Limnospira fusiformis SAG 85.79: one gene and its partner. The main gene of each other region encodes a partner of the protein of the gene in region 2 in a complex. Links are inferred from orthologs where the notes say so. Each region holds a gene or a part of one and is shown on either strand. Other genes may lie near its edges. The genes, in order: dnaB and dnaG.

What was found.
Region 1: the proteins of dnaG (region 2) and dnaB are in contact, whole or in part, in a crystal structure (PDB 2R6A), measured with the Geobacillus stearothermophilus proteins. The link is inferred for Limnospira fusiformis SAG 85.79 from one-to-one orthologs. Residues at the interface, in WP_049624496.1 of Geobacillus stearothermophilus: Lys456, Leu457, Leu458, Pro459, Ala460, Asn463, Ala464, Leu467, Leu535, Leu536, Ile537, Ala538, Gln544, Glu545, Asp548, Tyr549, His552; in WP_033016901.1 of Geobacillus stearothermophilus: Ser13, Glu15, Ala16, Gln18, Glu91, Leu92, Asp94, Ala95, Val96, Pro97, Thr98, Ala99, Ala100, Asn101, Tyr104, Tyr105, Ile108.

Annotation. Positions count from the first base shown.
Region 1 is NZ_CP051185.1:2,874,054-2,885,630, forward strand. The notes cover bases 3,303-6,232. They hold dnaB (replicative DNA helicase), read right to left. Parts: upstream 5,685-6,232; coding sequence 3,921-5,684; downstream 3,303-3,920. Other genes in these bases: rplI (50S ribosomal protein L9), read right to left, coding at 5,793-6,232. Also shown: HFV01_RS13560 (hypothetical protein), read left to right, coding at 1-846; pyk (pyruvate kinase), read left to right, coding at 1,078-2,499; more of rplI, read right to left, coding at 6,233-6,251; HFV01_RS13580 (amino acid ABC transporter ATP-binding protein), read left to right, coding at 6,410-7,192; HFV01_RS13585 (potassium channel family protein), read right to left, coding at 7,250-8,974; HFV01_RS13590 (hypothetical protein), read right to left, coding at 9,149-10,738; HFV01_RS13595 (ABC transporter ATP-binding protein), read right to left, coding at 10,781-11,577. UniProt on the Escherichia coli protein: The main replicative DNA helicase, it participates in initiation and elongation during chromosome replication. Travels ahead of the DNA replisome, separating dsDNA into templates for DNA synthesis.
Region 2 is NZ_CP051185.1:5,040,856-5,052,378, forward strand. Bases 1-2,876 are described here. They hold dnaG (DNA primase), read left to right. Parts: upstream 1-409; coding sequence 410-2,344; downstream 2,345-2,876. Other genes in these bases: HFV01_RS23590 (DUF2062 domain-containing protein), read right to left, coding at 1-247; HFV01_RS23600 (hypothetical protein), read left to right, coding at 2,498-2,677; HFV01_RS23605 (WD40 domain-containing protein), read right to left, coding at 2,678-2,876. In the rest of the region: more of HFV01_RS23605, read right to left, coding at 2,877-7,489; HFV01_RS23610 (hypothetical protein), read right to left, coding at 7,602-7,784; HFV01_RS23615 (RNA-guided endonuclease InsQ/TnpB family protein), read right to left, coding at 7,785-8,900; HFV01_RS23625 (hypothetical protein), read right to left, coding at 9,521-10,090; HFV01_RS23630 (hypothetical protein), read right to left, coding at 10,187-10,576; Asp-tRNA(Asn)/Glu-tRNA(Gln) amidotransferase subunit GatB, read left to right, coding at 10,811-11,523. UniProt on the Escherichia coli protein: RNA polymerase that catalyzes the synthesis of short RNA molecules used as primers for DNA polymerase during DNA replication.

The DNA of each region.
Region 1 (11,577 bases), 2.2 Mb from region 2 along the record:
CGAACTCCCACCCCAACCGGATTAAATAATAGCGATGTTTTATATCAAAGATTACAGGCGATCGTTGACAAATTCAACCTGAAATTAACGGATGCGGATCTGATCGAAACCGTCAAGCGTTCGATTCGTATGGCTAATCGTGATGTCCGGAGTTTCGCCGATCCTAGTTCAGCCAGATTTTTAGATAATACCTGGAACCTAATTCCTGAAACCAATCATCATCTAAATAATCCTAGTGCTTACACTATTGGTCAATATAGAACAGCCCTGCAAAAAATGGAAGGGTTTATGAATTTTCTCAAACCGGAAGTGGTTTTTCATCAATTCCGAGGGTATCCAGAAGATAGCATTTATGAACAATTGGTATCAAGGGCGAGAAGAAATATTGCCGTGGGTCGATTATATCTAGGTAGTAAATTATTTACTATTGCCTTTTTAGAAGCACTATCCCTGCGATTTGGTCGCGTCATTCCAGTTTCTACTTTAATGGGAGAAATGCCTTCCGAAAATTTTGTGACGGTTTCTTTGGTAAATTTTCTGCCAGACCTAGAAAATAATTATCAACCCCAAGATGAATTAGAATCTACGGTGCTTGTTATACTGGAAAAGGGGAGAACTCAGCATTCTTACTATGATATAAAAAATTCACCTTTGACAACATATATGGTTAAGCAGATGGGATTTGCGGAAATCCAAAATCAACGCAACCGCGCCCAAAAGTTTTTTCAAAATGAAATATCATCGGAGGAATTTTTGGCTGGATGTGATCCACAAATTAAAAAAACGGTGACTGAGGGAATTGTCAAATTATTTGATACTCGGAAAGCTGCTTTCCTAGGAGGCTAAGTGTTATGGTTGCGTCAATCGTCAAAATTTCCGGTTATTTAACATTAGGTTAAGAATAGATTATAGGTGGGGTTGGAGAGTTATCAAATTGCCAATATACTTTTATAATATAGGTGGCAAACTGATCTAAATCCATGAGAGGCTCGGATGTATCTATCAATCAGCGATCGCCTATAACTCTCCCACATTGATCAATCCATACACTTAACCTAATTACTTACTCAAGGGCTTATGAAACCTTTAAACCGTCGAACCAAAATTGTAGCTACCATTGGTCCAGCTAGTAATTCTCCTGAAGTTCTTTATCAAATGATTAAAGCGGGGATGAATGTAGTACGCCTCAACTTCTCCCATGGTAGCCATGAACAACACACGAAAACGGTCGCCCTACTGAAAGAAATTTCACAGGAGTTAAAAACGTCTATCACGCTATTACAAGACCTACAGGGTCCGAAAATTAGGGTAGGACAGCTTCCTGATGGTGGTATACAATTGATAGCGGGAGAATATATTACCCTGGTTCCTATTGACGAATACAAGAGTAAACCTAATACGATTGCGATCGACTATCTGCACCTGGGAGAAGAAGCAGAAATCGGTGCCCAGGTTCTGCTAGATGATGGATTATTGGAATTGAAGGTTGAGGAAATTTCCGGTAATCAAGTTAAATGTAAAATCCTTGAAGGGGGGACTCTGAAAAGCCGTAAAGGGGTTAACCTTCCCAGTTTAACTCTACGTTTACCGTCTTTAACTGAAAAAGATCAGCAAGATTTGGAATTTGGGATTTCTCTAGGTGTTGATTGGGTGTCTCTTAGCTTTGTGCGGAACGCAGAAGATGTGCGAGTTCTTAAAGACTTTTTAGCGTCCAAAAATGCGTCACAAATATCGGTGATGGCCAAAATCGAAAAACCTCAAGCGATCGCTAATTTAGAGGAGATTATTTCCGAGTGTAATGGTTTAATGGTAGCCCGGGGTGATCTGGGGGTCGAAATGAGTCCCGAAAGAGTCCCACTACTGCAAAAACAAATTATTCGCCTTTGCAATCAAAAAGGGATTCCAGTAATTACAGCTACTCAAATGCTGGACAGTATGATCAATAATCCCCGTCCGACAAGGGCTGAAGCGTCTGACGTAGCTAATGCAATTATTGATGGAACTGATGCGGTGATGTTATCAGGGGAATCAGCAGTTGGTAAATATCCGATTCGGGCTGTGGAAATGTTAGCGAAAATTGCGGAGGATGTGGAACCGGAAATCAATTTCATCAACTACCCACCCGCGTTCAATGATGAGACCCATGCTATCAGTGAAGCGATAAATACCATTGATAAAATTATCGATCTACATTGTATTATTGCCTACACCTGTAGTGGTTATACTGGGCAATTAGCGGCGGCTGAACGCCCGAAAGCGCCTGTGGTTGCCTTAACTCCTAATCCCAAGGTTTACCATCGTTTAAACCTGGTTTGGGGTGTGAAACCTCTGCTGCTGGAACAGGAGGTAGAATCCTTTGAGGAACTGATCAATCAAGCCCAAACTTATCTATTAGTGCGCCAAATGGCTTCCCCCGGAGACAAAATTTTGATTATTGGTGGTATCCCTTCTGGGAAGGCTAAGGGAACCAATTTTATCAAAATCCACACCATAGGATAATGAATAATGAATAATGAATAATGAATAATTAACAATTGTTCATTATTGATTTATCACGTTGTAGGGGCGGGTTCAACAGTTAATTAGATTACCCACCGACCATATTAATCAACCCGCCCTCAATCACCCGCGAATTAATGGATAATTGATAATTGATCATGTTGTAGGGGCGGGTTCAACAGTTAATTAGATTACCCACCGACCATATTAATCAACCCGCCCTCAATCACCCGCGAATTAATGGATAATTGATAATTGATCACGTTGTAGGGGCGGGTTCAACAGTTAATTAGATTACCCACCGACCATATTAATCAACCCGCCCTCAATCACCCGCGAATTAATGGATAATTGATAATTGATCATGTTGTAGGGGCGGGTTCAACAGTTAATTAGATTACCCACCGACCATATTAATCAACCCGCCCTCAATCACCCGCGAATTAATGGATAATTGATAATTGATCATGTTGTAGGGGCGGGTTCAACAGTTAATTAGATTACCCACCGACCATATTAATCAACCCGCCCTCAATCACCCGCGAATTAATGGATAATTGATAATTGATCACGTTGTAGGGGCGGGTTCAACAGTTAATTAGATTACCCACCGACCATATTAATCAACCCGCCCTCAATCACCCGCGAATTAATGGATAATTGATAATTGATCACGTTGTAGGGGCGGGTTCAACAGTTAATTAGATTACCCACCGACCATATTAATCAACCCGCCCTCAATCACCCGCGAATTAATGGATAATTGATAATTGATCATGTTGTAGGGGCGGGTTCAACAGTTAATTAGATTACCCACCGACCATATTAATCAACCCGCCCTCAATCACCCGCGAATTAATGGATAATTGATAATTGATCATGTTGTAGGGGCGGGTTCAACAGTTAATTAGATTACCCACCGACCATATTAATCAACCCGCCCTCAATCACCCGCGAATTAATGGATAATTGATAATTGATCATGTTGTAGGGGCGGGTTCAACAGTTAATTAGATTACCCACCGACCATATTAATCAACCCGCCCTCAATCACCCGCGAATTAATGGATAATTGATAATTGATCATGTTGTAGGGGCGGGTTCAACAGTTAATTAGATTACCCACCGACCATATTAATCAACCCGCCCTCAATCACCCGCGAATTAATGGATAATTGATAATTGATCACGTTGTAGGGGCGGGTTCAACAGTTAATTAGATTACCCACCGACCATATTAATCAACCCGCCCTCAATCACCCGCGAATTAATGGATAATTGATAATTATTAATTATTAATTATTAACCAGGTGGGGTGGGGCGGGTTTAGTAATCTTACTGGTGGGATATTTCATTGACAGTGGAACCCGCCCCTACAGGATAATGGATAATGGATAACAGGGAATAATTAAAAGTAAGAATTATCTGCCTCTGGCGAGATTACGGAAGGTTGTATATTGGGGGTCAAAGAGTAGCTTGATAGTTCCTGTAGGTCCGTTGCGGTGTTTGGTGATAATAATTTCTGTCAGACCGCGATCTGGTGAATCTGGGTTGTAGTAATCATCTCGATATAACATAATTACCATGTCTGCATCCTGTTCGATGGAGTTGTGGACGATGATATTATTAGCGACAAAATTATGTAAACTGGGAACTGTTAAATCATATACTTCGGTTTCGCTGGCTGGTTCAATGGCGGAAATTTCATCCCAATAAATATTAGTTTCGGCGGTACAAGCGATTTGACAACCCGTAGTCAATTTGTCTAAACGTTCCCAACCTGTGAGGGTAAAAAATTGATGATTAGCAGTAGCTGTTATGGTATATCCTAAACGAGTTTTTAAGTCAAAGGTGGGCTTAACCCCGGTGGCAAAAACCCTCTGAACTGTAGCCTTTTCTAAGTTATGAGTGTCTGGATTTATAGCGACAACAGAAAAGTCAGATTTTCCAACTAATTCTCGAATGGGAACTGGTAAACGACTATCTGCTAAGGTTACTAAACTATCCCCTGATAAACAACCAGACTCTCTTAAATCGGACATCATGGGACGTTTATTGGTGCGGGACTCAACGCCTCGGCTCAACTGGGAGAGGGTAATTACTGGGAGATTTAGTTCTCTGGCTAAACCTTTAAGCGATCGCGTAATGCGAGATAATTCCTGGACGCGGTTATCAGGGTTAGCCCCTTCCATTAACTGCAAATAATCAATTAAAACTAACCCCAAATTACCACCTTGTTGAGACTGTAGCTGGCGAGTTTTTGACCGCATTTCGGTAACTGTAAGGTTAGGGGTATCATCAATAAAAATTGGCAATTCTGATAGAGTTCCGATCGCCTGAGTAAGGGGTTCCCATTCAGCTTGGCTAATACGTCCGGAACGCAGTCGATTACTTTCAATTCTCGCTTCACTAGATAACAGTCGCTGAACTAACTGTTCCTTAGACATTTCTAGGCTAAAAACGGCAATTGGTAAATTATGCTTTTTGGCAATACTATGGGCGACGGAAATAGCAAAACTGGTTTTTCCCATAGACGGACGACCAGCTACAATAATTAAATCAGACCGTTGAAATCCTCCGGTCATGGCATCTAGGTCATAAAACCCGCATTCAATACCTGGTAAGGCTAATCCTTCTGAACGTTCTTCAATTCCCTGAAAGGTATCAATTAAGGTTTCTGAAATAGACACTAAATCGGGTTTGGGTTTAATTTGTGTAACGCCAAAAATCCGCTGTTCTGCTTGGTCTAACACCTTTTCTAATTCCATGTTAGTCTGATACCCTAACTGGGCGACTTCCTGACCAGCTTGGATTAACTTACGGCGCAAAAACTTATCTATTACTAATAAAGAATACTGGTCAATATTAACAGCGGAGATAGTGCGATCGACTAATTCGCCTAACTTCATCTGACCGCCAGCAGCATCTAATTGATTATGATCTGCTAACCAAGTAGTAACGGTCATTAAATCTGTGGGTTTTCCCTGTAAATGAAGGGTTAGGGTAGCCCGATAGATAGTTTGATGGGCGCTAATGGCAAAATGTTCTGGCTTGAGGATGTCGGCGACGCGACTAATAGCTTCGGAGTCGAGAAGTATACCACCCAAAATCGCTTCCTCCGCCTCAATATTTTGGGGAGGGTTGCGATCGTTGCTTAACGGCGGTATCGGCAGACTCTCAGCCATAATTAGGACATTGTAGACGGTAGATAGTGGCGGTTTGACAGTTATTAATTAGCGGAAGCGGGGGCGCATCGGGCTTGCGCCCCAGGATAGTTCTATGGTAGCAGATACCTACTCAGCAACTACATGGATTTCCACTTCGGCGGTAACTTCAGGATGGAGTTTGATATGAGCCTTATAGAAACCGATTTTGTTAATATCAGGTAAGGTGATACCACGGCGATCTACTTCTTGACCTGTAGCCTTCTCAATGGCTTCGGCTAGTTCGCGATCGGTGACGGTTCCAAAGATCGCCTCATTTTCGCCGACTTGTTTAGCAATGGTAAACCGACCGATGGTTTCCAGGGCGGTTTTACGAGACTGGGCTTGTTGTTTAAGTTCAATCAAGCGTTGACGTTCTTCTTCCCGGCGGCGTTCTACCTGTCTGAGAATGCCGGGAGTAGCGCGGACTGCGAAACTATAGGGTAGCAAATAGTTGCGCGCATAACCGGGGGCTACTTCTACTAAATCGCCTTCGCGTCCTAATTTGCTAACATCCTTAGTGAGAACGACTTGAGTTCGCTTTGACATAATGGTTCCTCATAACTGTTTTAACCCAAACACTCTATCTTAGCGATATAAAGGGGGCGATCGCAAGTGAAAACGGAAAAATCTGTGTCGGGCAGTCCTGGCACATTTCAGGTATAATCGACGGTAAAATTTAATATCAGTTAACAATTGTACCTAAAATGACACAGACACAAGCCGGTTCGCCCCAAGACTCGCAAACCCCCGTTTCTGATGCTGTCATTATCGCTCAGGATGTCCATAAGTGGTATAGCAACAACTTCCATGTTCTCCGAGGTGTCAGCCTAACGGTGAGACGGGGTGAGGTAGTGGTGATCATGGGTCCGAGTGGTTCAGGAAAATCTACGTTTATTCGGACATTTAACGCTTTAGAGGAATTTCAGGAAGGGAGTATTGTGATTGACGGGATCACGCTTTCCCATGATTTGAAAAATATTGAGGAAATTCGTCGGGAAGTGGGAATGGTGTTCCAACAGTTTAATCTGTTCCCCCATTTAACTATCCTGCAAAATGTGACCCTAGCACCAATCTGGGTGAGGCGATGGCCGAAAGCTAAGGCTGAGGAGGTGGCTATGCAGCTTTTGGAAAGGGTTGGTATTCTGGAACAGGCGAAAAAATATCCGGGTCAGCTTTCTGGGGGTCAGCAGCAACGGGTGGCGATCGCCCGCGCCCTAGCTATGCAACCGAAAATTATGTTATTTGATGAACCTACGTCCGCCCTTGACCCGGAAATGGTGCGGGAAGTGTTAGATGCAATGCGGACTTTGGCTAGTGAGGGGATGACGATGGTTTGTGTCACCCATGAGGTGGGATTTGCGCGAGAAGTAGCCGATCGCGTTGTTTTGATGTCAGATGGTCTCTTGGTGGAAGAAGGGACTCCAGAGGAGTTTTTCAACAATCCTCAAGAAGAACGGACTAAGAGATTTTTGTCACAAATTCTATAGTAGAGTTGGGAACCTCCAACAGGTAGCAGCAGAATATTGCAGAACATCAGGGACAAGCTATGGGTCGCTGGTGGCTTTTTCGGTTGGACTCAAATTCCCGGGAAGACGGTTAATAGATAGAGGATGCCAAAGTTGTTGGAGACGGTGCGCGGGAAGGGTCAAATAAAGAACATCTCCGGGACTTAACAGGGAGTCTAATAATTTCCAGCTATGTATAGTTTGGGAGTTGGTTTCGATGTACAGGGGGACAAAATCCACTCTGGTAGCCACATCTTTGACTCTTTGTCCGCAAAAGGGATGGTTAGCGGTGATTAGGGTAGCTAGGGCGACCCAAAGACTATCAGCGGTGATGCCATTGCCTAAAATTCTACCGCCGATCGCGGCGGCTGCAAAGGCAGGCGCAGCAATTTCTGTGGGACTCAGAACTGTCTCAAAATCAAATACCTGCTGAACCATTAGCCCAAATTGAGGGTCTTGGTTACGAACTATCATCCGCAGGTGGGGTGCTATAGCCCTGGCGCTGAGGGCTATTTCTAGGTTGGCGGTGTCGTCACTGGTGACGGCGAGGAGGACTTCTGCTTGTTGAACATTGACGCTTTCTAAGATAGACGACAGGGAAGCATCACCTTCGACAAAGGGTATTCTAAGCGATCGCACTGTACTGATAAAACGACAGTTAGGATCGCGATCAATTACCACTACTTCATAGCCGCTGCGGTGTAGTTGTTCAGCAATTTGAACACCAATGCCACCCAAACCACAGATTATATAATGGTTGCGTTGTGGAACCCGTGTAGCGTTGAGATATTCAGTTAACCTGGTTCCTAGTACAAAGTCATTAAGTAAGGCGTAACAGATACCAATTACCCCAGCACCTACTAGCATCATGATGGCGGTGAAGATTTTAATGCTATCAGGGGCATTCTCGGCGACTTTTTCATTACCCCCAGCCCCGGTAATCATTCCTACTGAAAAATAGAGGGAGTCAACTAGGGAATTATCTAAGTTAATGCTTACATAAGTTAGGGTCGCCAAGAAAATTGTCAGCATTAAAACCAGGGTAATCAAAAGGGCTTTTTTGCCATGCTGTTGAAACTTTTTCAGGCTGTTAATGAATTTCATCCCCCTTTGATAGAGGCTGAAACGCTGGGTGCGGATACTGGGTTTAGTGGCAATAATTAGGCGATCGCCTACATCAAGTTTTTGTCCCTCAAGAACTGCTGACACTAGATCTAAGTGGCTATTATTAGGAATGTAATAGATCAGCATTCGATCGCGATCAGACCAGAGATCATGGAGGCTTTTACCGACCCAAGAATGTTCAGGATCGATAAATTCTTCATGAATTGGCCAGGTTTGGTTAAATAGTCGCAGTTGACCAATAGCACGACTCCCCAAAGCCGCAAAGGTAAACACGGGAGCAGCCAAGGCGGAGACGCTCATGGTACTATGGTCTGGTAGAATGCGATCGAGGCTTTGTCCTAAATTAGTATTAAACAGACGGCTAATAATTCTGATTTTAGGATTGAGAATCCTGGCTTGCATTAAAATAGCTAGATTGGTAGCATCATCATTACCAGCCAGTACGAGGGTATGGGCGCTTTGAATACCAGCGGCTAACAGGGTAGAGGCGGCGCGAAAACTACCGACAACTACATCTGACCCTTCACCTTTTACGGGTTGCTCATTCACTCCTACAACAATAGCTCCTTGTTGTCTCAACAGACGAAAAATTTGGTAGCCAGTGCGTCCTAAGTTGCAAACGATAATTCTAGGTTTCATATTTCGTAAATTGTGGACTCCCCAGGGAGGGTCTAGGTCTACTGTCGGGTGTGTAATCCACCATTATGACAGCCACAAATTATGACAATTGTATCCCATAACACCGTTTGCCGATTAGATAAATACAGGGCGATCGCTATCAATCACCCTGAGTTAGAAAATCTCTGAGTCAATCTATCTGTTAGTTAGCAGGGCTTTGGATTGAGATTCTCCGGCTTTGACCAGGTTTTTATGTAGCTGTACATTCAGCAGGAATAAGGCAGTCCATTGGATAGCTATAGTTAGGAAAAAGTCGATAAATTGTGCTGATTCTAAACTAGCCCAAGGCGCAAAAGACAGCAAAAATGGCACGGGATATTGGTCGGGTTGTATTGGTATCAGCACCATGCAAATGAAAGGAAATAAGACGATCGCGAGAACAATTCCTACAGCCCAAAGTTGCGGTTTGACGATTTTCTTGAGTAGGACTAACTGCGCGACAGTTGCACAAATTAGAATCAAACCACCCAGGAAAACCAAGCCCAAAATCCACTGCCAATTTTGATGAGATTGGGAAGAATTAAATTGAAATTGTGCGGTCAAAATCCAGGGAGTCCACATGACAATTGTGATGATGATATTAGCAAAGACTGCTAACATATTGGGGCTTTTTTCTGCCCATAATAAATCCTGGAATAATTGGCGATTTTTGAGGTGATGACGGGTAGACTCTCGACGATAACGCGCCCAATCTTGCAAGGGTTGACGCTGAGGAGATAAGGCGGCGATCGCCAACAATAAGCACAAGGGAATTATCCCATATAGGAAAAATGTTCCTAACTCTTGCCATGAATTAGACCGGATTGGTGTGACAAACCCTAGCAAAAATAAGTTAAGACTAAATACTGCTAAATAACTCTGTTTTTTGCTGAGTAATGTGGTAGCGGGGTCACTAAAACGGCGGTTTAAAACTTGCCAAGTTCCCACCATTAAAACCACTAAAGTTAGACTCATAAACCCATACCATGCAGCTATATTATAGCTAACCGGAATATTAAACCATTTAATCCATAAATCCCAGCGATTATTAAAATCTTGCCAAGCATTTGGGTTCTCGTTGGCTAATCTAGCTACACCAAAGATTAACTGCAAAAATTGTAAGCTGGGAAACACTATGAATGCAGCCATTAATGTCCATAACCACCCGGCGGCAAATCCTACTAAAGGTAATAGCAGGGATAGGCTAAATAAACTCATGGCGACAATAGCAAATACCCCATATTGTAATAGCAGTAATCCGATGGGTATTTGTGCTTTAATAGCGACGATAGTCTGCAATGGTAAAGCTAAAGCCAGTCCTAGGTATAGTAAAATAGGAACACCCATTAGCTTTCCGGCTAAAATATCCCGACCTGGTTGGGGGCTGAGGCGGATAAAATTGAGAGTGCCGCGCTTTTCCTCTAGGGCTAAATCTTGAATTAGCATATACACGCCACCCAACATTAAAGCCATGGGTAAAATCCAATTCATGGTCAGAAATATATCATTCCACCAGGTTTGCCATTCAATAACTATGGGGAACTGTTTAGAGTCAATGATATATCTCCCATAGGGACTTTTTTCGGTGGGTAATTGAGCAGAAAAGAAGAATATCAGCAGTGCTTGGCTGAGGAGAGAAACACTACTAACTAAGGTAATACTGCGAGGTTTGAGTCTGCCTTTTAGTTCTCGAATTAACTGGGGATTCCAGTTAGCTACAAATGCCATCAAATTAGGTATTATCATGATTCCCTCAAGTTAAGGATAGGTGGTTAATTTGGGGCGTTTTTAAGATGCCTGTTTATGTCCCAATTTCAAGAAAATTGATTCTAAATTATCCTGGGTGGGATAAAATTGGGTAATGGGTAAACCTGCATCTATGAGCGATCGCAATAAAAGGGCCTGGGTTTCTAAATCACCAGTAAACTGCACCCGTACTTGTTGACTGCCGGGAATTACTTCCCACTCTTCTATGTTGGCACAATTTTTCAAATGTGTAACTAAGGGATTAACAGATCCGAGAGTGGAAATAAAAATTTGTTGATTACTCAGGCGCTGATAGAGTTCGGCTAAAGATGCACTCTCGACTAAATAGCCAAGTTCCATAATGCCTATCGAGGTACAAAAATCCTCTAAATCGCTGAGAACATGGGAAGAAATGAGAATTGTCATTCCAGCTTCTCGCAGGGTTTTAATGATGTCGCGAAACTGTTGGCGGGCGATGGGGTCTAACCCAGAAACAGGTTCATCAAGTAACAGCAAGAGGGGTTGATGAATTACTGTCCGCCCTAAACTTAACCTTTGTTTCATTCCCCGAGATAGGGTAGCAATTAAGCTATGGCGTTTATGGCTAAGGTCCACTAATTCTAAAACTTCATAAATCCGTTGCGATCGCTTAGGTTCTCGGAGATAATATAATCCAGCGAAATAGTCGAGATAATCCTGAACTGTCAGATCATCATAAAGGGGAAAATCATCAGGGAGATAGCCAATATACTGCTTTAAAGTGGGATTAGTGCGATCGCGTAATAGCCTTTCTCCGTGAATATAAATCTCTCCGGTTGAGGGTTCTTCTGCAGTAGCCA
Region 2 (11,523 bases):
TTGCTTGAAACCCAAAAAATGGAAAAAAACCAGCAAACACACCCGCCGCCAGACCCCTCGCCAAATATTCTGGTTGTCCTCGCAGACTGATTAACCGCAGATATCCTAACCTTAACCACCGCCACCAATATACCCATCTTCCTTTCTGCGGCGGATATTCAGATAATCGATACACAGATAATTTCTCCTTGCTGCCATTTCTGCCATTTAAATTTTGATTATACAACTTATCCACATTTTTGGGCATGATTTCATGTAATCATTGACAATTGCTGATTTTTCGGTGCATTCCTGAACCTATGAATTATGGCGGGTTCGGGGGTTGCCTCTTGCTAAATTACACCGAATATGCTATAATAGCTGCGAGCAAAAAGCGACATTAATTTAGATTATAAAATATCCCAAATATATGTCAAGTCCCCGTATTCATTCCGATACAATTCAGGAGGTTAAAGACAGAGCAGATATTTATGATATCATCTCGGAAAAAGTGGTGCTTAAACGCCGTGGTAAAGACTTTGTGGGTCTGTGTCCATTCCATGAAGAAAAAAGCCCAAGTTTTACGGTGAGTCCTAGCCGACAGATGTACTACTGCTTTGGTTGTGGTGCGGCGGGAAATGGCATTAAGTTTTTAATGGAGTTGGATAAATCCTCCTTTGCTGATGTAGTTTTAGACCTCGCGCGACGGTATAATGTTCCGGTAAAAACGGAATCGCCTGAACAGCATCAGGAGTTCCAAAAGACCCTTTCCTTGCGGGAAAAACTCTACGAAATTTTAGCGATCGCCACCAGTTTTTATCAACACGCACTCCGCCAACCCCAGGGAGAAGCAGCTTTAGAATATCTGAAATTTTCCCGTCGTCTGGGAGAGGAAACTATCCAGGAATTTCAGCTAGGTTATGCACCAGCGGGGTGGGAAACCATTTATGGTTACTTAGTAGAACAAAAACATTTTCCGGTAGAATTAGTCGAAAAAGCCGGGTTAATTGTTCCCCGAAAAGCCGGGAATGGTTATTATGATCGTTTCCGCGATCGCCTAATTATTCCCATTTATGATATCCAGGGAAGAGTGATTGGTTTTGGGGGTCGAAGTTTAGGAGATGAACAGCCTAAATATCTAAATTCTCCCGAAACCGAATTATTTGATAAAGGCAGAACTTTGTTTTGTTTAGACCGAGCCAAAAAGGCTATATCCCAACAAGATATGGCTGTAGTTGTCGAGGGTTATTTTGATGCGATCGCTCTCCATGCAGCCGGGATTAATTATGTGGTAGCATCCCTAGGAACTGCACTTAGTATTAATCAAATTCGTCTGCTGCTACGCTATACAGAATCCAAGCAAATTATCCTCAATTTTGATGCAGATGCAGCCGGAACTAAAGCCACCGAGAGAGCCATAGGAGAAATTGAAACTCTCGCCTATCGCGGGGAAGTAAACCTGAGAATTTTAAACCTTCCCAATGGCAAAGATGCCGATGAATATCTATATATTCACACCCGCCATGATTATCAGGATTTACTGGAAAAATCACCCTATTTTTTAGAATGGCAAATCCATCAAATTGTCGGCGGTAAAAGCATCGAAAATGTCGCCGAATCACAGAGAATAGCCACAGCCATGGTGGAATTACTCCGCAAAGTCCAAGATTTAAACCAACGGACTGCTTACATTCAATCATGCGCGGAAATTCTCAGCCAGGGTCAATCACGGTTAATTCCCATGTTAGCCGATAGTCTGCGAAAACAGATTAATAAACCCCTAGTACAAAATCAGCAGAATAAAGCCTCTGATTCCAGGAAATCAGATCTTATTATTTCGGCTCAACGTGACCGGACTCTGTTAGAAAAAGCCGAAGGTTTGTTACTGCGAATTTATCTACACTGTCCAGAGTATCGACAGGAAATAATTAAGGCTTTGGAGGCAGAAAATTTAGAATTTAGTTTAACCAATCATCGTTTTTTGTGGATAAAAATTTCGGAAATCGAGTTAAGTTTACAGGAACAGAAACCCAGAGAAGATATTGATTTGATTTCTCAACTACAAAACTTCGACCGGGAACATTCATCGGAAATCTCGGAAGTCTCTCATTTATTCTACTTAAACGAAAAGACGATTAATGATATTGAACGTCCTAGTATTGGGATTCGCGCCGCTACAGCTTCCCTAGAATGGGTGCTATGTGAAAAACGCTATCTTCAATATTTAGACAAGTGGAAAAAAACTGATATTAAACTTAATTTAGAATTAGCCGAATACTATCAGCAGCAACTCTACGCGGAACAAAAACGTATGAAAGAGTTAGAACAACTACGCATGGTTAAGTTTTCCGAGTTGACTTTTTAATGTAGTTTGGGAAAACTGACCTAGCCTGTCCCTAGTTAATTAACAATGGTCTGATCAACCGGATTAATTCTAAGAAAATTCTCATAAACTTATGGCTATCCTGATAGGGATAAAAGCTGATGTATAGGGAAACGTAAACCCCTGTACTAAACTATGTTAGCTAAAACTATCATCCTATCTATTTATGCGATCGCAGGTATTTTGGCCATGACTCCCATGGTATTAGCCAGCGAATTTACAGAGGATCACCTATCAGAAGAGATAGCCGAAGCCGCCTCCAGAGAGGAAGCGGAAGCCGATCGCGTTCAGCAAACCAGACCCCCCAGAGGCTAATCAATTACAAATATTAGGATTAATCGCCGGGTTATTATTATGACGATTTAAATAATTTTGAAGGCGATCGCAAGCCTGATCCAGTAAATAATCAACCTGGTTAAAATTGCTATAATCCAACTCCCAAAATACCATGCGGTTGTCAGCATCAGTAGCCACCAACATTTGGTCATCAGCACTAAAATGCACCGATAAAACCGGTTTAATTCCCACTTCCAGAGTCGTGATTAACTGACCAGAACGATCCCAGAGTTTCACCGTCCCATCCTGACTCGCGGAAGCCAGTATCTCCCCAGTTGAATTAAAACTCAAATCAAACACCACCCGGTTATGTCGTCCTATGGTAGTAGTTGTAATTGGTTTCCAGTCCGAGGTTTCCCACAATTTCACCGACCCATCCCCCGTCCCCACAGCCAGCAGAGTTCCATTAGGACTAAAAGCCACCTTAGAGAAGTGACTACCCTGGGAAAGGTCGCGAATTAAAGAACCGTTAATATCCCAAATTTTAATAGTATTATCACCCACAGAAGCCATGATTTGAGCTTGTTGATTAAAACTAATATCATTAATTCTATCCGTATGTCCAATCAGAGTAGTTTGTAATACTCCATTGATATCCCATAACCGAATGATTTGGTCATCACTAACCGAAGCAATTTTTTGACCATCAGGACTAAAACTCACCGTCCACACTGGGAAATCATGGTTGATAGTCCTTAAAACATCACCTTCTGTATTCCAAATTTTCACCGTTTTATCATTACTAGCAGAAGCAATCAGTTGACTATCAGGACTAAAGCTGATATTATTAACAGTATCCGTATGTTCATCAAACATTAGCCTAATATTTAGGGAATTAGTCTCCCATACTATCGCCATATTATTGCTGGAGACTGAAGCTATTAACTCACTATTCGGACTAAAAACAGCGTTATAAATATCCCTAGGAGATTGCCAGACTCTGGGGAGGTTTTGTAGTCCCCAAAAACGGATAGAACCATCAGCACTGGCGGAAATTAGCGTTTGACTGTCGGGAGCAAAAACCGCATGATTGACAGTATTTCTATGACCCCGGAGAGTAGAAACCAAAATTCCCTCATAGTTCCAAAGTTTGATAGTTGTATCGGTGCTGGCTGTCACAATCAGGCGACCATTTGGACTAAAATTAACGCTATTTACTGATTTTTCATGACCTGTTAAAGTTTGAGATAATGTCCCATCGAGGTTCCACAGTTTCACCGTATTATCATTACTAGCAGAAGCCAAAATTTGAGAATCTGGACTAAATTTAACACTCCAAATGGCTTGGTCATGACCCTGAAAACTGGTGATTAACTCCCCCTGACGATTCCATAATTTAATTACCCCCATTTCATCAGAGGAAACAATCAACTGTTCATCTGGACTAAAACTGACCGACAAAACCTCCGCTTCGTGTCCGGTTAATATGGCTATGGTGTCACCGTCACGGCTCCACAGACGAATAGTTCCATCTTCACTAGCGGAGGCTAACTGCTGACCATCTGGACTAAAACTCAGCCATTGTATATCTCTGGTATGTCCTATTAGGGTATTAATTAAAGTTCCATCAGGTCGCCAGAGTTTGATATTTTCATCTTCCCCCGCTGAAGCTATAATCAATTCTTGACCGGAGGAATTGGGACTAAAAACCACGCGGCGAATTTTGCGTTTATTGGCTAACCAACTTCCTATTAATTCTCGATTTTGGTTCCAGATCCTGATTGTACCATCTTGATCGCCTGATACTATTTGATCACCAGTAGGGTTAAAACTGAGGCTGAGAATACCGCCAAAAGATTCAGATAGGCGATCGCGTTCTCTAAAGATATTATTGACTTCCCACAGAGAACTAGCGGTGCGGCGTTCAATTTCCGTAACGGGTTGGCGTTGCAGAATTCTACCTGCTTCCATAGCAGTTAGGGAGGCTTTCAGTTGATCCGTTTCCCCTTTTAACAAAGCCAAATATTCATAATTAAACCTGGCTAATTTTAGTTGTTTTTCCTGGGTTTTAGTATTGTGCCACAGCATTAATACGGCTATTGATAATAAACTCAACCCTATACATAATCCAATCGTATTAACCAGCCTTTTCCTCAAAACTTGATTGATTTCGGTGATTTCGGCTTCAGCTTCCTGTCTTTTTTGTTTCTCATTTTGCAGCTTATAAACTAATTCACTACTCCGTTGTTCCCGAATAAAAGATACTAGATAATCATGGACAAGCTGATAACGTTCCTCTGGAATTTCTGGGAGTAAACAGACCAACCCGGATAACACGAATATTTTTAAGACTGTATCTAGTTGATCCGTGATTTTTAGGTTATCCGCCAAACTTTGTAAATCTCTATTCAAAGCATACCGAGTTTTTAAGGGTCGGTTGTTATATTCATCTGTGAGTAAATATAAGACTAATTCGGCGATGTCTTTATTTTCCTCGCCACAGTCTGCCACTACTTCCTCTAAATAACTCTCTACTAACCGCCTTTTCGGTCCTTGGAGGCGATATTCTTCCAAGGTGGTGATTTGATTGGTGTAAAGTTGAGAACCGACAATTTGTAGTTCAATGGGTCGGACTTCTCCCGACTCTCCTGCTAATTCTTGCACCAGTTGTTTAATTAATTCCGGTTCCAAGATAAATTGAGTTTTGGCGGTTAAATTTTTGATAACTGAGGCGGCATCTTCCGGGATGAAATTACCCAAATAATAGAGAATATTTTTATCTAAAATATTGTCGTTAACCGCATCAAAGTATTTTAAACGATTTCCTTCTAGTAGGTGGTGTAAATAGTCCTGACGCAGTGCAAAAATAGTCTTGATATAGGGAATATTCAAACATTCCCGTAAAAATTGATAAAATTCTTCTCGCTTTTGGGGTTCCTTGGTAGCTACGAAAAACTCTTCAAACTGATCGAAAATAATAATCATCATTAAATTTCGATAATTCAGAACCTGGAGTTGGTCTAAAATTTCGGTCGGGTTAGTTAAAAATCCTGAGTCTAATTCAGAGTTATCTAATTGAGATAAAGCTCTGGCGATCGCATTACTGAGTCCCCCCACCCAATTAGTATAAGTTTTTTGATAAATCGGGAGAACTCGCCTGGCTTGAATCAATGTATTTTTATGTCTCAGTTGGGGAATGAGTCCCGCTTGCAATAGAGAACTTTTCCCGACTCCTGACTGTCCATAAATTATGGTTAATTTATATCTGTCTTCCCCCAGCCGCTTCATTAATTGGTCAATATCTTGCAATCTTCCCGAGGCGGTCATTTCCGAATTAATTAAAGTCCTATCTTCAGATTGGGGATAACTGGGATTAGTAATTAACTGGCTTTGCTGTAATGCACCCGCACCAATAAAAGGCCGAAAACTAAACTGTTGTTCGATTTCCCGCTGTTGCTGTTTCACTTGATAGGCGGCGAGATATTCACCCTGTCTAAAATAGCTGTAATGTAACTGTTTAAAAATTTTAATATATAGTTCTGGATCATAACAAGGTTTGGTCAAATTCTTGGCTTGTTTAAAAGTAGCGATCGCCTCTTCATGTTCTCCCAAACCCTGTTGAGATCTCCCGAAACACAGCAAATACCATCCCCAATGATAAGAACGTTCCCAATCCAACTTTCGTAAATATTCATAGTTCCGGATCTCCTTCCCCTCCTTAACCTGGGAATTTTGCGATAAATTACTGTTGATAATTTCCAGAGATTTCTGTATAATATACTTAGCGGTTTTAAAGTTACCATTAGCTAATTGTACTTCCGCCAAAAAGTGGTAGGCGCGCGCTGTCCTAAAGGAATGGGACTGATTTTGATGCAAGTCCAAGGCCCAATTAGCCACTTCATCCAACTCTGACCAATTTTCCAAATAGTGTAATATTTCCCCCAAAGCATTAATAAACTTTGCCACCAAATCCGGTCGATCAGCCGATTCAAATTCCTGTAAAGATTGCCGATAATAATCCTTGGCTTTGGCGCAGGCTTCCCACTTTTCCCCCCGGTTCATCATCCCATAGTAACGCCACCAGAAACCCAAATAAAACAGAACATGACCACAGCCTAAGCGGTTGTTAGTCTGCTGCCACAATGTTAAACTCCGTTGGTAATGCTGCAATGCTTCCTGAGTAGTATGATCAGCAATTCGACCCAGTATCAACTCTAAACTAGCTTCTAAATCCTGATCAAGAGTTACTCCCCGCCGTTGGAGGTCCTGTTGTGCGGATTCTAGTTCATTGCGTAGGGGAGAACCGCTTTCTAACTCCAGGGTAGCCTCATCTAAAAAAATAGTTGCGCCACTATCGAGTAACTGTTCTAAAATCTGATTACTGGTCTGTTTCAGGAAGTCAATGAGATGATCAGTTTCAACCTCGAAGTGAATTGTAGTTGCAAAACTATGAAAATCTGGGACTAAGCGAATCATCATCGACACCAATTGATCGCTTACCCACAAAATCAACGGAAACTCAAAATTGCGGAATTCCTCCCGCATTTGATTAGTCGCCTTGAGTACCCCCTGCAAATTATTCACCGACTCCAAGCCAAACACCATCAAAGCTGATGGCATTTCCCCCTGTAGGGTATCAAAAATGGTCGTATAGAGAGTTTTAGCCTTGGGGTCCAAAACTAATTCTTGAATGGGAACAGGACAATCTACCCGCAACTGTTGCACAATAGTTTCCCGAACGGAACGATAATTGCAACAGGCAAGAATCAGCGAAAAATCACCCTGGAGGCGAGTAATACTGCGGATTAGGGTTCTGATCGCGTCTTGGTTAGCCTTTTCCCCATCGTACATTTTCAAATTCCATGATTGCTTGGTCAACCTGGCACAGGTTCTGCATGGCGCGATCGCACATCAAGCTATTTAGCCGGGGAAAAGCGCCAAAACCATCTTAGCCTAGTTTCCCCTAAGCGATCGCATTAAACTCCTCACTTACCAACCGTCGCAGGATCTCAGTTACTTCTGCAGCCATACGAGCATCTAGCCGGACTGATTCCTGATTATAATCTTGAAAATTAGCGATGGGAATAGATCCTCGCAAAGTCATCGAGATGCTTCGTAATCGAGAAGGTTCTCTAGCCTGATACATTTACGCGACATTTATCCGGCTATTGCCTGACAATGCGACGATAGCACTATTACCCGTTAAGGTAACAGAGGCGGTATCCCGCAAAGCTTTTAGAAAGATTCCAAAAGCACCGTTCCAGTCCCTGGGTAGAGTGAACCCGCACTCAGGACATCGGAACACTTTTGAGCCACCTAGCTGGGAATGCACATGACCACAGTGAGTACAGGTTTTGCTGGTGTATTCTTCCGTCACATCTACAACTGTGGTTCCAGTTATTTCCCCTTGATGTCTCAGGGTTAGTTTGAATCGATAATGCGCCCATGTCAGCATGGCGCGGGCAGTCTTGGATTTGATTAGACGCTTCACCTTGGCAACCATGTTGGAAGTCTCGAAGGTCGGCAGAAAAATTATACTGTAGTTATGAGTCAAGTAGTGAGCAATTTGTTTGTGGGCCTCATCCACTAGATTGCGGATTTTGGTTCTCATTCGTTGAGCCGCTTGCCTCATCCGTCGCCTCCTTGAACGACAGGGTTCCTTGGCGATTCGGCTCATCAAATCATCCAAATGTTGACATAACCGAGTGATGCGTCCTATATCTCCGGAGCCCAATTCCAGAAATCGTGAACCATCAAACCCAGTTATGAAAGTTCGGACGCCCGGGTCTAATGCAATCACGCCAGTAGCGTCAGTTGGGGTAACGGCAACTGGTTCAGGGAAAATCGCAAACCATCGACCTTTGGTAAACACCAACTGAGTCCCTTGCCCGCAAGCTTTAGGGATGGGTTCGGAAACCATGAAAATTAATCCTTTCGTTAGTCTTGGATACCAACTCCCTGAAGAGAAATTAGCATCGTTAAACTTGATGGCTTGAGAACTAGCCCGACAGCTCCTAAACCTTGCGCCAGGACTGGCTGAAAAGGCGAGATAGGCATCAAAGATAGCATTCTGCCGAATATGGCAGGGTGTTTCTTTGACCCATGCAGGCAAGTCGCTCTGCATCACTTCGTTGCGTAATTTCAGTTTGCTTAGTTGTTTACCACTCCTAGATAATGCAATTGCTTGGTTGTAGCAATACCGACAAGCAGCCAGCCATTTACGCCAGACTTGATTTAGCTCCGGGCTGGGGTAAATCCGGATCTTCTTTGACCTGAGTTTTGTATTTACTCCGTCCGTATAATCGGGAACTGAAGCAGTGGAAGAGGGCGAGGATGTCCTCAACCATTTCTGGTTCTGGACTGAGACTTGTCTGGTTGAGAACCATGAGTGAGCACCTGTTTTGCTCACAGAGCCATCGAAACAAGTCAAATCCAAACCTTGCCAGTCGGTCTTTATGGGCAATGACAACCATGCGGACATCTCCTGACAAATGATGTCCCAGTAAGGCCAGCATTTTCTTTCCCTTGAAGTTGAGCCCGCCTCGGATTTCTGAGACGACTTCTGCTTCGGGGTAGAGGTTGGACAGTGCGGCCACCTGTCGGTTGAGGTCTGACTGCTGGGCGTGGCTACTAACTCTGGCATAGATAACGACTTTGCGTTTGTCACTGCCTGATTTGGCAGCAGTATATCACTCAACGTTGTATCGTCGTTGCCCAGCGGGGGTTCTGATGGTCTCGATTGAGCCATTTTCGTCCCATCTGCGGAGTGTTCTTTCATGGACTCCAAGGATTTGGGCCGCTTCCTTGGGTTTGACATATCTGGCAATAGGTTTATCCTCAACTCTTCTCGCTTATTAGACCCTATTGCCCTAAAATATTAACCTAATTTGAGATTAAATCATGCTCTCCAGTCTGGCTAGGAAGCCGATCTATAAACTGCACAAAAGCCACTAATGTGGTTTCAATGCTGTTGCGAAGTTGACTAGGGCCATGTCCCAACTTCGATAGGATTACCGGAGCATAAATCATGTCGGTCAATCCTAAAGCATCTAAGGCAACATCTACAAATCTAGCCGTATCCTGACCCAAAGCTGGAATCACATATTTAAGGGTTTCCCAAGTCACCCCCGGCAGTCGAGCCGATGGGGTAAGATGATAATGCCATCTTACCATAGAAATTATCCGAGTTAGATCATAGGCAGATAACAGATTATCACCTCGCGGAGTATCATCCACGGCAGATAATAGCACCTTTTTGGTTTTGGCATCCACCAATCGCGGATTTTGAATAAACGCATCCTCCCCGTAGTCCCCGCGAAATTCTAGGTTTTGATTACCTGTGATTTCTATTAGCCAACGTTCTAAACCAAAACGGGACTCAAATCGCTTTAACATCCCTGAAAAGGCGTTATAAGTCCCAATTTGTCTTCTGTAGCTGACCACATCAGCCATAGCATCAATAAAGGAAAAATCCGGCTTTTTACCTTGAGGATCTCGAAATACCCAGTTCTTAATCTGAGCATCGGGAAATTTAGTATTTACCTGGGATCATATATTTAAACCTGCTATAATTTTGGTGGTACTCCCAAACTGGACTTTCTCCAGGGCATTTTTTCCCATCCACATAGTTTGCAATTGGTCATCAACAAACCGACCTACACAAACGCAGGCCTGTAGAATATCGGGGTCCAAGAAGTTCAGGTGGGTGGTGTTGATTTGGGGAACTTTTCCTCGATTAGGATAGGGGCTAAAATCCATGGGTTTCTGTTCCAAGTAAATTGGATAGTTGGAAAGTTCGGCTTGATATGGGGAATTCTCAATCCCTCTATCCAAAAAGGCTAATTGGCTGGCATTCGCCTCCTGGTCTAGTTCTATCTGGAGGAACTTCTCGAAAACAGCAGCCCGGTTTTTAGCTTGTGCGAGCAAGGTCTGGTTCATTGTCTATGGTGGGTTGTGCATTTTCTCAAATGCGATCGCGTTTTCGATAATATCATTGCTGGTATCAGTTACAGCCTGTTCAGAAATCATCTGATCACCTCTCAAAGTCCCTCTCCCTCTCTGGGATCCAGATTTAGGGTGAGGGCAATGTATTAAGCGATTGGTGAACAAGCTGTAAGATCAGATAAAATGTAGAATCAAATTATTGTTGCTCAATTGCTACACAAAGCGCCTATGTCTACTCTAGCACCAGTAAAAACAGAGTACGAGGCTGTCATTGGCTTAGAAACTCACTGTCAGCTTAGTACCCAAACTAAAATCTTCTCTAACTCCTCTACCGAATTTGGTGCTGATCCTAACACCAATATTGATCCTATATGTCTAGGGCTGCCGGGAGTGCTTCCGGTTTTAAATCAAAAGGTATTAGAGTATGCGGTCAAGGCGGCGCGCGCCCTCAATTGTGAAATTGCGCCCTATAGTAAGTTCGATCGCAAACAATATTTTTATCCAGATCTGCCTAAAAATTATCAGATTTCCCAATTCGATCTACCTATTGCTACTAATGGCTGGCTGGAAATTGAAATTGTTGATGAGAACAATAATCCTATCCGTAAACGCATAGGTATTACCCGCCTCCACATGGAAGAAGATGCGGGAAAACTTGTCCATGGAGGTAGCGATCGCCTGGCTGGTTCTACCTATTCTATGGTAGACTTTAACCGGGCAGGTATTCCCCTAGTCGAAATCGTTTCGGAACCTGATATCCGTTCGGGTTTAGAGGCGGCTGAGTACGCCCAAGAATTGCGCCGCATTGTCCGCTATTTAGGCGTTAGTGATGGGAATATGCAGGAAGGTTCCCTACGTTGTGATGTCAATATTTCTGTGCGTCCCGTCGGTCAAAAAGAATTTGGTACTAAAGTTGAAATTAAAAACATGAACTCCTTTAG